2 regions of the Sediminibacillus dalangtanensis genome follow, and region 1 is predicted to be linked to the other one. Evidence: riboswitches for the same ligand, from Rfam matches in the RefSeq annotation. Region 1 holds a riboswitch; the other holds the start of a gene.
What was found. Region 1 has a riboswitch for cyclic di-GMP ahead of ERJ70_RS13735 (chemotaxis protein CheX). Riboswitches for the same ligand answer to the same signal wherever they lie in the genome.

Region 2: another riboswitch for cyclic di-GMP. It lies ahead of ERJ70_RS15605 (response regulator transcription factor); the one in region 1 lies ahead of ERJ70_RS13735 (chemotaxis protein CheX).

Annotation. Positions count from the first base shown of each region.
Region 1 covers NZ_CP046956.1:2,728,227-2,737,583, forward strand. Annotated here, with positions in the region: gene ERJ70_RS13715 (fluoride efflux transporter FluC) at 1-136, shown strand, start outside; gene ERJ70_RS13720 (acyl-CoA dehydrogenase family protein) at 175-1,341, opposite strand; gene ERJ70_RS13725 (YczE/YyaS/YitT family protein) at 1,538-2,173, shown strand; gene ERJ70_RS13730 (methyl-accepting chemotaxis protein) at 2,362-4,056, opposite strand; gene ERJ70_RS13735 (chemotaxis protein CheX) at 4,182-4,688, opposite strand; cyclic di-GMP riboswitch class I at 4,740-4,825, opposite strand; gene ERJ70_RS13740 (siderophore ABC transporter substrate-binding protein) at 5,163-6,119, opposite strand; gene ERJ70_RS13745 (iron ABC transporter ATP-binding protein) at 6,320-7,078, opposite strand; gene ERJ70_RS13750 (iron chelate uptake ABC transporter family permease subunit) at 7,072-7,986, opposite strand; gene ERJ70_RS13755 (ABC transporter permease) at 8,015-8,965, opposite strand.
Region 2 covers NZ_CP046956.1:3,142,572-3,148,929, reverse strand. Annotated here, with positions in the region: gene ERJ70_RS15630 (hypothetical protein) at 1-234, shown strand, start outside; gene ERJ70_RS15625 (hypothetical protein) at 470-1,018, opposite strand; gene ERJ70_RS15620 (TetR/AcrR family transcriptional regulator) at 1,180-1,764, shown strand; gene ERJ70_RS15615 (GNAT family N-acetyltransferase) at 1,784-2,947, shown strand; gene ERJ70_RS20055 (DUF1206 domain-containing protein) at 3,032-3,298, shown strand; gene ERJ70_RS15610 (DUF1206 domain-containing protein) at 3,253-3,966, shown strand; cyclic di-GMP riboswitch class I at 4,069-4,176, shown strand; gene ERJ70_RS15605 (response regulator transcription factor) at 4,361-4,996, shown strand; gene ERJ70_RS15600 (methyl-accepting chemotaxis protein) at 5,076-6,358, shown strand, end outside.

The sequences.
Region 1 (9,357 bases):
CACGTTCAAGCTGGAAGCAGTCCAACTTCACCTCCGCGAACAAAAAAGAGCATTTATTTTCTATACTATTTTTACTTATGCAGGCGGTATCGCTCTTGCTTTTGTCGGCTATCAGCTCGGTATGTTGTTCCATTAAACCAAACAGCAGCCCGGATCAGCCAGGCTGCTGTTATTTTAAACAGATTTCAACGCTTTTCCGGCAAGCATTTGAATGACCATATCATCCATTGGCGGATTATGAAGTCCCGCTCTCACATTGCGATAATAGCGTTCAAAGTTGTACTGTTTCGACAAACCTCTGCCACCAGCAATCCGTAGTGCCAAATCCACTACTTCATTGGACGCATTGGTTACGGATGTTTTGACTGCTGCAAGCTCTGCACCAAGCTGTTCTCTCGACTCAGGTGATTCATCCCATTTGCGTGCGACCGCGTACATGAAATAATGTGCTTGTAATAATTTCAAATCCATCTCGCCGATTTTTTGCTTGATATGCGATACTTCGGAAATGGGCGTATTTAAGCTGTTTGGCTGATAATTTTTAGCGAAGGTGACAGCATCGTTGCGTGCGGCCACTGCGATCCCCAGATAACATGCCGGGATGTGAAGCAGCCAGCCCTTCGGTTTGGAGGGTTTTCCTTGATTCACTTCAACCAAAGCCTGTTCAGGCAACCTTACCTCCTTGAGGACCAGGTCATCACTGCCCGTTCCCCGCATCGCCATGGTGTCCCAGGTATGTTCAACCTCGACTCCTGGTGTACCACGCGGGATTAAAAAAGAGCCGACTGCTTCTTTTTCTTCTACATAAGCAGTTACGAGATAGTAGTCGAGTACGCTGGCCATGGTGGTAAACGTTTTTCTTCCATTGACAATGTAATGATCATCCTGCCTGATTGCTTTTGTTTCGGGTATGCCCCCACGAGTGGGACTTCCGGTGGCCGGCTCGGATGCAGCTCGATTGACAACCAGCTTTTTTTCTCCGAGTTCACGGGCAAAAGCTTCAAACTGATCCTGTCGCCATAGCTGTTGTTCACTGAGTTCCATTACCACTCCCATATGCCAGCCAATGGACAACGCTGCAGATCCGTCTCCTTCCGCCAATTTCTCCTGCATCATCAGCAATTCACTCAAATTGATTTGTTTTCCGCCAAACTTTTCTGGAAGCGGAAGCGTTACATATCCTTCTTCTTTTAAATCCTGTAGGTTTTCCGGCGAAAACTGAGCCGACTGTTCTGTTTCTTCCGTTCTTTGTTTTAGTTTTGCTGCCAAACGGTCAGCTGTCTCCAGCAGCTCCTGCTGTCGTTGATTTTCAACGAATGCCTTTAAGAAATACGACACCATTATCACTCCTGTCCTTCATTTCCATTTCTTCTTCTATATTACATAAGGAATTTCTTAAATGACAAGTTTTCAACTTGGATTACTTGTGTTTCTTATCCTCATAAATTAATCCACATCACCAAACCTTCAGCTTTCAGCATGCCTTTAGCTTTGGTATAGTTAACAAGGATAGCCGGAAAAAGGAGGAGGACCAATTATGCAGACGCTTAAACAGGAAAGTCCTTTTTATTTAGCAGGGCTGATCATTCTCACCTTAGGGATTGGTTTAACCATTCAATCGCACTTAGGAACATCTCCATTCGATGCCTTGCTGGTCGGATTGTATCGCACCTTCGGACTGACAATCGGCTCCTGGGAGATTGTTGTGGGTTTTTCCATGATTGTGGGAAATGCCTTAGCCAAAAAGAGCCGTCCCGAATTTAGTGCCTTGATTACTTCCTTTATTACCGGTGTAGGTATTGATGGCTGGGTATTTTTATTAAATGACAGGATAGAGCCGGAAAAATTGGTCGGACAGTCGGTTTGTTTCACTGCAGGGTTGTTATTCACGGCTGTTGGAGTGGCGACCTATCTTCAATCAAGAATCGCACCTAATCCTATGGACCGCTCCATGATTGTGATTACGGAAATCACCGGATGGAGCGTCACCTATTCAAGAGCTTTGATAAGTATCATTCTGGTTCTTTTAGCTTTTCTGTGCAGCGGGGCAATTGGTCCAGGCACCTTGATTAATGCCCTATTCAGCGGCGTTTTGATAAGCATTCTGCTCCCCTATATTAAAACGCTAAAGCATAAGGTAAGTATGGGAAAACATACTGCCCCTCATTGCTGAAGAAACAGAGCTCACAGAGGTATCTGGATAAAAATCCGTGCTGAATAAACAAGCGCAGTCCATTTGTCATTTAATTGACTATGGGCTGCGCTTGTTGTTTTTCAATGCTTTTAGCAAAGCAGATTGAAAAACCGAAAGATTCTATTTGGTATAACAGATGTTCTTTTTTTAAACAATGGGTCTTTGCATTACACTTTAAAACGTCCAATCAATCCATTTAAATTATCAGCCAGCCTGGAGAGTTCTGTCGACCTGTCTGCGATTTCTTCCATCGAACTGCTTGTTTGCTGAATGGAAGCAGAAGTTTCTTCGATGCCTGCTGCCGATTCTTCTGAAACAGCAGCAATATCTTCAATTGACTGGCTCATTTGCCCGCTTGTTTCCACGATACTGTTCAGGTTTCCAGTTATGACCGTGACACTGTCGACCATTTCATTTATGGAATGATTGATGCCGTCAAATGTTTGTCCGGTTGATTTGATTTGCGCTGTCCCGTTTTCCACTTCTTGATATCCGCCTTGAAGGGCTTCGGCGACAGAACCGGATTCTGCTTGTATGCTAGTGACGATACCAGTAATATCTGTTACCGAAGCAGATACCTGTTCAGCAAGTTTTCTTACTTCATCGGCCACTACTGCGAAGCCTTTTCCTTGCTCACCTGCACGCGCTGCCTCGATAGCGGCATTTAATGCAAGCAAATTGGTTTGCTCCGCGATATCTTTTATGACTCCAACCAGTTTTGATATTTCTTTTGACTGGTTGTCCAATCCTTTTACTTTTTCCACGGCATTTTTGACAATGGTATCAATTTGGCTCATTTGTGCAATGGAAGAATGCATCTTATGGCTGCCTTCCTCCGTCAGCTTCAGGACACCTCCGGATTTCTCATGAATCGTATTCCCGCTTTCATGCGCTTCCTTAATTTTATCCGTGAAACCGGCCATTGATGCAGCCAAATCTGTCGTGGTATTAGCCTGCGATTCCGAGCCTGAAGAAAGCTCTTCCATCGTGACTGCCACTTGGTTGCTTCCTTCTTTTACTTCATTTGCCGATTGACTCAATTCTTCACTTTGTCCAGAAACGGTCGTTGAAACCGAGGTGATTTCTGTCACCAATTCCCGCATATTTTCGTTCATTTGGTTGACTGCTATTACTAGCTGCCCGACTTCATCCCGGGAATGAACTTTCAGAGGTTCACGGCTCAAATCACCTTCCGCAACCAGTTTCATCCGTTTCATCACCCGAGATACGGGATTGGTGATCATACGCGCAGTTATAACTGCTATCAAGATACCAACCACAGCAACAAGGATGGAAATGGCTACACTGGTAATCTGTGTTGTTTTCCCTGAAGAAACCAGACCGTCTCCGACTGTTTTGATTTCCGCTTCCCTTTGCACAGCCATATCATTGAAACCTTCCATCAATTCCCCAGCCAGCGGTTTAACCTGCAAGGATAAATTAGAAATCGCCTGGTCTTCATCGCCGTCCTTATATACGGCAAATACTTGTTCCCGGACCGTCGTTTCCCATTCGTCCCCTTTGGCGACCAATTGTTTCACTTGCTCATTATCGCTTAAAGCTAAAATCGTTTTTTCCATCTGCTCAAGCTCTTCGGCATATCGATCAAATTGTTCCAGATAGTCCGGATCCCCATAGATCACATATCCTCTAGTCAACGCAATCATTTCTGCAATATGGAAAGCAGCCCGTTCATCTGCGATTAGTAAAGGGAGCTGTTCCGCGACTATCGACTCGGTATCTTGGTTTACCTTCTCTTGTGATAAATAATTATAAAGTCCGAATCCGATTACTAGTAAAATAACTACTGAGAAGCCCGCCAAAATCTTTGTTCTTAACCGTTTAAATTGAAATAGTTTCATTGCTTCACCTTCTCCCTTTGAATTAGGCCAAAAGCTGTTTTACAGTCACGGCACTAGTAAGCATATTTTCCCGCTGCATCAATCCTTTCTTTTCCATATTTCCAACTGCAAGACTTCTTCATGCTTTATGGATGGATCAACAAAGCGATCTCCATCTTGCCAATGGTTTCAAAGATCAACTCGACCTGTAGGGCTTGATGAAAGTTTCCAAGTACCTTATGCCCATCCGAAGTAACCAAAGGAGAAGTAATGTCTGTTTCCAATCCCTTTTCATAAATACCAGTTGACATGCTGCCGGCAATCATATTGCCGAGCTCACCCGAAAAGGAGTGGAGCATCTCTCCTTCCAGCGGCATGCCGAACATTGCTTCACCAATCGATCCAAATAAACCATCGTTGGCTTTCAAAACCAAAGTACCTTCGACATCTCCCGTTACCTCGATTACTACGCCGAAAGGAATCGTCAAAGATTCTTTTAGTACTTTTGCTTTGCCTATTTCTGCTTCCAACGGAATGACAGCTTGAATAGACTTTAATGTTTCATTGTATAATTCTTTTACAACTCGATTCTTTTCACTTGTTACGATGATAACCACTCCCCATTTTCGGAATATTCTAACAAAAATAGTCATAAAAAGTGGCTATTCCCGTTCTCTGAATAGCCATAGACTAGTTGAAAAGATATCGGCAGCCAGGCGATCATAGCCTCGGAGGCTTTAGACCCTAAGCTTTGCGTCCCCTTTTTTCAAAGAGTTTGCCCTTTTCGTTCGTTCTTTTTGACTAAGTATAAAGTATTAGTTGGTTTGCATTCATTATAATATATTTTCGACATAATTCAACATATTTTTGTGTAATTAGTAAATAAATTGTATCCTTTCCATTGTTGTGGTAATTTCCCCATCTTAATGAAAAAGCCCAAGTGCTGAATCAGAGGCAGTAAAACAAATTGAATGTGATTTTTTCCTCTTCCTGTTTCACCTCATCGACGGAATGAATAATAGTAATCAAAATTGCCGCTCATTTAGGATCGTTGGAACTGAAAAGGGTAATATCACAGAGCGAATAAAAAACACCGGAATCCTTTTGGAAGTCCGGTGTTTATGTGATTATTCCATACTGCTAGCAACTTCGTTTACCATTTCCGACACGGAAATCAATCCTCCGCCGGATAGGTACCAATAATCTGGATTCAGATAAACAATATTCTCTTCTTTATATGCTTTTGTATCTTGTACTAGTTTGTTATCCAATGTTTTTTCGGCAGAGGATTCACCGCCTACTACTTTATTCCGATCCACGACAAATAAATAGTCCGGATCTTTTTCTACTAAGTATTCAAAAGATATATTTTGTCCATGTGTGGAAGCTTCGATGTTTTCATCAACTGCCGGAAATCCAAATACATCATGAATCACGCCAAAACGGGAACCAGGACCGTAAGCATTGATGCTGCCATCGTTGGTAAGGATGATTAAACTATTTTTCCCGCTTGCGGAAGCTTTTTCATTCAAGTCGGAAATTTGCTCGTCGATTGTAGCCAGTTCTTCTTCCACTTCAGACTCTTTACCGAAAATTTCTCCCAGTACTGTTGCGTTTTCTTTAAAAGAATCCATATACCTGGTCGTGTCGACACCAAGATGGATGGTAGGTGCCAGCTCGTTCAAATCCTCATATGCTTCGGCAGTACGGCCAGAAATGATGATTAGATCAGGATCGATCTCGCTTAACTTTTCGAAATCCGGTTCGAAAAGGGTACCGGCGTTTTCATACTCCTCACTATCATAATCAGCTAGGTAAGAAGGGAGATTTTCCTTTGGTACGGCTGTTACATCGACATCAAGTTTTTTCAATGTATCGAGTGATCCAAAGTCAAATACCACTACCTTTTCTGGATGGACAGGTACCTCGGTCTTGCCTAATTCATGCTCGACCGTAACGGTCTCCTGTTCCCCGTTATCTGAAGCAGCCGCAGCATCATCACTGGATGAATCCTGACTTCCGCATGCTGCTGTAAACACAGCTAATATAAGAATGGAAATTAGCACTGCTAATCTTTTTGTCATAACCTTTCACCTCTTGTTAAAATATGTTTTTAATAGACAGGATAAAGCATTGCTCGTCTTCCTCGCACTGTCGTCCTGCTTTCCTTTCGACATCATGGAACAGTTATTACTTGGGGCCCACTGTCAGAATGCCATTCAGGACTGCAGTTGGCAGTGCTACCGAAAAGTCACTATACTATCCTGTCATTTGATGCACAGTGTTAAGAAAAATACAAACAAATCCTGCATTGATCGATATCCTGGATATCGATATCCATATCATACACTTCTTTCAAGACCGCCTTGTCAATAATCTCATTTGTCGGTCCCTTGTTCACAATCTTTCCGTCTTTTAATGCCACAATATAATCAGAATAAACAGAAGCAAAGTTTACATCATGAATGACGAGGATGACCGTTTTTCCAAGATCATTGACCAGCCTGCGCAAGACTTTCATGATTTGCACGGAATGCTTCATATCAAGATTGTTCAGCGGCTCGTCGAGCAAAATATATTCTGTATCCTGTGCAATGACCATGGCGATATATGCCCGCTGCTGCTGTCCTCCACTTAACTGATCGAGGAATTTGTCTTGAATGTCCTGTAACTCCATATAGGCAATTGCTTCATCGACGAATCGCTTGTCTTCTTTGCTTAATTTTCCCTGGGAATAAGGGAAGCGGCCAAAGCTGACCAGTTCTTTTACAGTAAGCCGGATACTTATATGGTTGGACTGACGCAAAATCGATATTTTCTTGGCCAGCTCTTTGTTTTTACTTTCACTCACTTCCTGGCCATCTATCAAAATTTCACCATGGTCTTTCGCTATTAAACGGCTGACCATCGACAACAGGGTGCTTTTACCGGCCCCGTTTGGACCGATAAAAGAAGTAATTTTTCCTCGTGGTATATTCATTGATACATTATCCACTACATTTTTCATTCCATATTGCTTGGAAACCTCTTTTACAACTACCATGCTTTACTCTCCTTTAATAAAAGATAGATAAAGTAAACACCACCGACAAAATTGACGATTACACTCAAGGTCGTGGAAAAGCTAAACACTCGTTCAACGATCAGCTGTCCGCCGACAAGGGCGACAATGCTAATTAAAACAGACCCAAGAATCAGGTAGCGATGGCGATAGGTTTTCAAGAATTCGTGGGCCACATTTGCCACCAACAGGCCAAGAAAGGTTATCGGGCCGACCAGTGCCGTGGATATCGACACCAGAATTGCAATGATGACCAGCATCCGTTTGACCACATAATCGTAATCAACACCCAAATTGATTGCCTGTTCCTTTCCTAGTGCCATCACATCCAGATACTTGGAAAAACGCCAAAAATAAATCGCTATCAGCAACACCAGCACAAATGAAATGGTAAGCAAGTCGGTATTTACATTGTTGAAACTGGCAAACATTTTATTCTGGACGATCATAAATTCATTTGGATCGATCAGAACCTGCATGAAAGTCGACAGGCTCTCAAAAAAGGTACCAAAAATCAGTCCGACCAAAAGGAGAAAGTAAATATTCTTGCCACTCTGTTTAAAAAGCAGCTTATAAAGCACTCCGGCAAACAAGACCATCATGCCGACAGAAAGAATGAAATTGAAATTTTTATTTAAAACCATCATGCTATTAGATCCAAATACAAAAATGATAAACGTTTGAATCAGTAAGTAGAGCGAATCCAAACCGATAATGCTCGGAGTGAGAATCCGATTGTTGGTGATGGTTTGAAAAATGATAGTTGAAAATGCGATTACTCCGCCTGTAAGCACGATAGCCAAAATCTTCGTTGTCCTTCTTGGCAATATGTAGTCCCAATTGCTGCCTGCGCTTCCGAACAGGAAGATGAGCACCAGGACAGCAGACATCACTGTAAGGATGATTAGTTTTGTTCGATTACTCATATGCTTTTCTCCTCAATACCAGGTATAGAAAAATCCCGCTGCCGATTACGCCGACGGTGACACCGATGGCAATTTCATAGGGATAAATGATCACCCTGCCGATCACATCACAGGCAAGAACAAATACGGCACCTAGTAAAGCAGTATGAGTAAGGCTTTTTTTCAGATGGTCTCCCTGATAAATAGTAACGATATTCGGAATGATCAAACCCAGAAAAGGAATCATTCCGACAGTCAGAACGACTACCGTAGTTACCAGTGCGACTATCACCAAACCGATATTGACAACTTGTTTATGGTTCAACCCCAAGTTGGTTGAAAACTCCTCGCCCATACCGGCTATCGTAAAGCGATTGGCGTAAAGGTAAGCAATAGCCAGCAATGGAATACTGATAAACAATATTTCGTATCTCCCCTGCATAATCAAGGCGAAATTGCCTTGCAGCCAGGATGACATGTTTTGAATCAAATCCTCTTTATATGCAAAAAAAGTAGTGATCGAGCTGACAATATTGCCGAACATCAATCCAACGAGTGGAATGAAGATGGCATCTTTGAATTTTACCTTGTCGAGAATTTTCATAAAAATAAAGGTTCCCAACAAAGCAAAGAAAAAAGCAACCATCATCTTTTGCAATGGTCCTGCTGAAGAAAACAGCATCAACGACATCAGAATGCCGAACCTGGCCGAATCAATAGTTCCAGCCGTAGTAGGAGAGACAAATTTGTTTCTGCTCAGCTGCTGCATAATCAAACCGCATATGCTCATTCCCATTCCGGCAATCAATATACTGATAAGCCTTGGTATCCTGCTCACCCACAAAATCTCCAGCTGGTCTCCTGTGAGATGAAATATATCGGAAGGTGACAAGCTTGTCACTCCGATGAATAATGACGCGAAAGATAATACGAGTAATGCCAGTGCCAAATAACGTAACTTCATAAATAAATCCTTCACTTTCCGTCTGCTCAAAAATAAACTCGGTACCCAATCAATAATGAGATTCATTATCAATTAGCTACCCTTATATTATCATGTAATTTTCATCTGTCAACGGACTAGCGAAAAATATCAGATTTTTTAGGTGGATTAAGCAAGAAACCATGCTGATTCTTTAAGGAATCACTGGAATGGTTCCTTCCTACATGAAAAGAAAAATCGAGTCTGTTTCCTGCAGCTCTCTTGATCGATAGACCACCCGACTCGATTCAAAAGCGTTGACAGCTATACCTTGTGTAGACCGATAAAAAAACCGCCTGCAAATCATGCAGCCGGATAATAGGATGTATGGGGTTTTTTATAGGCTCTTTTCTCAGAAGTTTTAACAGTATTGG
Region 2 (6,358 bases), 410 kb from region 1:
TACCAAGTGTTGAAGACGTGTTTTGCCTATGAAATCCATATGGAACCTGGAATGACCTTTATCGATATGTGGAAAGCGCTTATTGTAAAGATGGATGACCAAACAAAAGCTGTATTGAAAGCAAGGCTTCAGGAGGATGTCCAAGAGAAGCGAGGCACCACTTTTGAAAAGATGCTGTTGCTGCTAGAAAGACAGGAAAAAAGCTTGAAAGAGTCCCGGAAGCAGATTGGATGATGGAGGGATATGAATAAAGCTGTATAGAGTCGAAAGCAGGCAGGTAAACCAGTAAAAAGGCTTTCATCTGGTCGTTGAAGCACGAAAGCAGGCAGATAAACGGTAAAAAGAACTTCATTCGATAGAAGAAGAGCAAGCAGAATAATTTTAACGTTTCTACTTTTTCTAAGTTCATCCGCCCTTTCGTTTTCTCTATCAAGGAGGTGGGCAAGGCTCTTGTGCTTTTGTTCTATTATTACCTCACATTTTTTTGTTTCCGGGGCCAAAGGAAGTAACTGATGGTGGCAAGCGTATCAATTCCCAAGGCCAATGCCCACACTCTGATTATTCCTGTTAAAGCTTCCGTTCGCTCTGTATCTCCAATTATAAAAATCGTGGCAGCAAGCAGCCCGGCGCCGATGACAAAAGCCAGTATATGGCGCAGCCATCCTTTCGCATAATATTTGGCATATTCATATCCGTAGCGTTTTTGCGGTTTTGATTCCTGCTGCTTAAGAATATAATATTGGAAGCGTTGGTCGGCCCATGCTATCATACTTTTCCCGAATGCAATCGAGCTTCCGATATAAATAGCGGCTATACCGTGAGCAGCAGTGGCCTCAGCTCCCCGATATAAATCAAAACCTGCCAGAATCAGCAGAATTAAGTCAATTACCGGTGTCATCGCCAGTAAAACGAGTCCTGCTTTCTCTTTTTTCCATAAGTAACGGGTGACCAGACCAGCAATGATGGCAATCCAAAAGGCAATTTCACAGACAATGATCAACCAGACAATACCATTCAACTATCTTCCCTCCCCCTTGAACTCTCTATCAACTTTTAAAATTTTCTCCTATCGTTTTTTAGTACGGTTGTATCAGATAAAAAAAGCATAGCACATTCAATTATTTAATACAATTGTATTAAATAATTGAATGTTCGTTTCCGAATTGCTATCGTAAGAATATGCCAAAAAAAGTGAATCATGAACAGCGTAGAAATAAAATAGCAGAAGCAGCATGGCGGGTCATTTTGGAAAATGGAATGGAAGGGGCGACCGTTCGTAAGATAGCAGAAAAGGCAGGGCTGTCACTTGGGGCCCTGCGCTATTATTTTTCCAACCAGGAGGATTTGATTCTTTATTCCATGCGTTTAGTCAAGGAAAGAGCTTCGGAACGAATCGAGCGGATTATCCACCGTGACGGATCGCCCAAACAGAAGATGCTCGACGTTTTACTGGAAATCGTACCAACGAACAAGCAGACCAGAGCAGAGATGGAGGTGTGGTTTACGTTTGTCAGCTATGCCCGTTATCACCCTCACTTATTGGAGGAGGAAGGGGATGGCATTTTAGCAGCTATTCAGCTGATGTTTGAGTATATGGAGACAAATGGTTTGCTACGGCCAGGTGTCGATAGGCAGCTTGAGATCGAGAGACTGTATGCGATGGTCGATGGATTGGCGCTTCACGCCATGCTGGAACCGGAACGGTTAACCGAAAAGCAGGTGGAAAAGGTCATCGCCAGTCAGTTGGAAGTTATATGTGAGTAACGAATGAAAGGGGAGATGGATGATGACAGCAATACAACGATTGACTGAAAAGGATTTCCCGGAGATTTTCGCTTTGTCCCAATTTGCCTTTCAATATGAACTGTCTGCGGAGGAAAGGCAGAAAAAAATAGAAGAAACAAAACATCACAAAATCTGGGGCTGGATGGAACAGGGAACACTTGCCGGCAAACTGCACCTCCATTCGTTATCCTGCTATCTGAACGGTAAAGAATTTGCAATGGGTGGAATCGGCAACGTAGCGACCTGGCCGGAGTATCGACGCCAGGGTATCGTAAAGCACCTGTTGCATCATGCGCTTCTTGACATGAAAGAAAATGGTCAAACATTGTCTTTCCTGCACCCGTTCTCCTTTCCTTTTTACCGGAAATACGGGTGGGAGCTGGCCTTTACAAACAAACACTATTCGCTGCCGATCAACCAGTTGAAGAAAGACTGGAATGGAAGCGGCTATGTCCGCAGGGTGCAAAAAGATATCGGGTTGTTGCACTCCCTTTATAGCAGTTTCGCCAAGAATTACAATGGCATGCTGGTAAGGGATGAACGGTGGTGGGAGCAAAGGGTGCTGACTGGAAACGAGCAAATCGCTGTGACCTATAATGAGCAGGATGAAGCCGAAGGGTATCTTATTTACTACGTCAAGAATGACATTCTCACTGTTGAGGAGTTTGTTTACTTGTCGTTAAATGGTTGGGGTTTACTCATGCAATTCATTGCCAACCATGACTCGATGGTGGAAAAAGTGGAAATGGAAATGCCGGAAAATGATTTGTTGCCTTTGAAGATGGATGAGCCAAGGTTTCCGCAGGAGATTAAGCCTTATTTCATGGCCCGGATTGTCGATGTGCCAGCATTTCTGAAAGCTTATCCTTTTCGGTCCAAAAACGTTTCGCTGCCTGTTCACCTGCATGTGGAAGATGATTTTTTGCCTGATAATGCAGGGAGTTATCGCATTGAGGGTGGGCAAGTTGTTCGCATCGAAGATGAAATTCTTGAGGAAAACGCCATTTTCTGCACAATCCAACAGCTTACTGTGATGCTTCTTGGCGCAAAGCGGCCTTCGGAGTTGTATGCTGCGGGAATGTTCAGCGGCAGCCCCAAGGAAGTGGAATTGCTTGATGAAATGCTGCCTGTCCGGCAGACGTATCTTACAGACTTTTTCTAGTTGGAGACTAAGCGGCAAGTTTTGCTTCTTTTCGTAAGGGAATAATGTTTTATACTTCAATCCTTGCGAAAGAAGGGGATAAATATGGATATACCTTCCACGAAGGCAGAAATAGACCAACAACATAAACAAGCAAAGCCATGGATCCGTCGTTTTGGAAGGATAGGATACATGGCACAGGGAATTGTATTTGCCTTAATCGGATTCCTTGCTTTGCTGGCAGCTGCAGGATTTGGCGGAAAAACCGCTGGTACGAGCGGTATGTTTCAATCGCTTGCCGCTCTTCCGCTCGGTGAGATCCTGGTTTGGATCATTGGAATCGGACTGTTCGGTTATATTGTCTGGCAATGATCAGAGCATTTAAAGACCCGGATGACTATGGAAAGGGGATACGGGGATTGGCCATTCGTACCGGCTTCTTCATCAGCGCGCTGATTTATGGCGGAATTTCGTTTAAGGCGCTGAAAATCGCGGTACATGCAGGAAGTGGCGGGAATTCTGAGCAGACAATGTCGGCAAAACTTTTATCCCAGCCGTATGGTCCGTGGCTGCTTGGGATTTTTGGCTTTGTCGTTTTTTGTTTTGCCATTTATGAAGCGGGTATCGGGATAAAAGGCAGTTACATGAAAAAGTTCAAGCAGGGCGAAATGGAGGAAAAGGAAGAAAAGGTTGCAAGAATCGCCGGAAAAATCGGGATGATTTCCCGGGGAATAGTCTTTGGGCTTATCGGTTTCTTCTTTGTGCAGACAGCTGTCACAACAAACCCTGATAAAGCAAAGGGTTTGGATGAAGCGTTGTCTGAGCTCGCTCAGCAGCCGTATGGCAGTTGGAAGCTCGGCGTCGTTTCGCTTGGCTTTATATTATTCGGTCTGTACCAGGTTTTTCGGGGGACGTTATCAAAAAATGGATTATGGAAGCTAAAGAACAGCAGGAGTGCCGATTGTTGGACATCCCTGCTATTTTTTATTATTTATATCCCTTTTATAAGACACAATATTCCGAAAAATGCAAGCGATTAAATTTTAGAAATAAAAAATATCTGCATTATTTGTAAATTTATGTTGAAAAGTGAAAAATGACACAGTATACTTACTAAAGAACTACAAACGAATGTGAATAATTTCTGATAAAGGCAAACTAATCGAAAGGTTAGGACGCAAAGCCCAGGGTCTAAGGTTATGTCATGAGTCATTATACTCACGCGTAATTATGATCGCCTGGCTGCCAACACTTGATTTAATAGAAATCAAGCTATGTCTGGCTGTTCCTGATTAGGAAGAGCTATTTTTTTGGGATTTTTAGTAAAAACGAGGTGATGTGTTACTGTCTGGATAAAAATGATGGTTTGGTTTATAGGGGGATGAAGACAGAAATTTTTGGGGAATACGAAGGAAAGATTGGTGTGAGTTGGAATTGAATATTATTGTGGTGAAAGATCGTTGTCTATTAAGAGATGGTATTATCAATGCATTGATGAATAAGTATCCATCTCATTCAGTCAAAGCTGTTTCTTATAGTGAATGCCAAACCCTTATGCAAGTTGGGGAAACTGTAGACCTATTGATCGTCGACATTGACACAGATAGTCATTCCATTATGGAATTGATTGATTGGCAGAAACAAAAAGAAGAAAAGGTGATTGTTTGGACTGCAGATCCCGATATTTCCAGGCTGAACGACTGGTTTCAAAAGGGGTTGGATGGCTATTTTTTCAACGGCATGCAGCCAGAGGAATTGTCGAATGGTATTGATTGCGTCTTAGAAGGTCATGTATATGTACATCCCAAGCTCTCGACGGTTTTGTTTCAGGATTACTTGAAGATTTCAAACAAGGTGGTCGAACAACCAGTCGGAATTCTGACAGAACGGGAATGGAATGTACTGGAGTTGCTTACGAAAGGCTTTAGTAATGATAAAATTGCCAAATTCTTATTTATTACAGAGAAAACAGTTAAGAATCACGTGAGTTCTATCTTTAGAAAACTAAATGTGCCAGACCGGACGAATGCCGTTTTGTATGCATTACGGCAACGCTGGTTTTATCTATAAAAAATTCAACAGGGAAGTCACATAAAATACAGCTGCCAGAGAACTTACTGCTGCATGCTGCAACAAGGGGTAGAGAAATATGTGGAAAAAGATTAAGTTACCCAGCCTGAAGTTTTCAAATGTGAGCATTGGCTGGAAGTATGGGGCCAGTTTAATTGTTGTTTTTATTTTGTTCGGTATCTCTGCAGGTATTGTTACTACCCTCATCAATGGGATCGGCAATAATATTGATGAAGTGGACAGAAGAGGAGACCGGGCGATAAAGGTGACAGAAATGGGTTCCCTGATCAGATCCAAATCGGTACGAATCGCCAGTTACTTGAATAACGATGATTCTCGCTACATAGATGAATATAACGAGCGTATGGATCGATTTAATGCGTTAGAGAATGAATTGAAGGCGAAAATGGATACATCCGAAGAAAAGGAACTTTTTTCCCAAATCCTGGAGAACGACAAGCGGATGAACGATTTGTTCCTGGAAGTGATCATTCCGGCAGTGGAACAAGATGAAGCATCCCTGCTTGCAAATTTAAAAGTGGAATCCGACCAGCTTCGTTCAGAGACTGTGCAATTATTGGATAGCTTGCGGGAAACAGTAGTTGCTGATCGTCAATTGGCTATTAATGAAGCATCAAATAGTTCCGCTGTAGCCAGAAACGTATTACTTATAGCGATGGCAGCCTCTGTGGTTTTAGGTGGTTTGCTTGTCTTTCTGATCAGCCGTTCTGTTATCATGAATATGAATAAAGTCATTTATGTCAGTGATCAGATTGCCGATGGAAATCTGGCAGTTGATTCAGTTGATTACGATGGTAAGGATGAAATCGGCCGTCTTGCTGCTTCTATTAACACGATGGGTTACAGTCTGAAGGAGATGGTAGAGAAAATTGCCGGGATCTCCGAAACAGTTAGCGGTCAAAGTGAAGAATTGACGCAGTCGGCCAACGAAGTGAAGGCCGGTTCCCAACAGGTGGCTACCACTATGCAGGAATTGGCATCAGGTTCAGAGTCGCAGGCGAACAGCGCTTCTGAATTGGCCTCTGTTATGGGGGATTTCTCTCAAAAAGTACAGGAGGCAAATGAAAGTGGCGCCCATATCGACGAAACATCCAGCCGTGTGCTCGGAATGACGAAAGATGGAAGTGGCTTGATGGAGTCATCGATTGAACAAATGCAAAAGATCGATACAATCGTGCAAGATGCAGTGAAAAAAGTGCAAGGATTAGATTCCCAGTCACAGGAAATCTCCAAGCTTGTATCGGTGATCAAAGATATCGCTGAACAAACCAACTTGCTTGCGCTGAACGCTGCGATTGAAGCCGCTCGTGCTGGTGAACATGGAAAAGGGTTTGCAGTTGT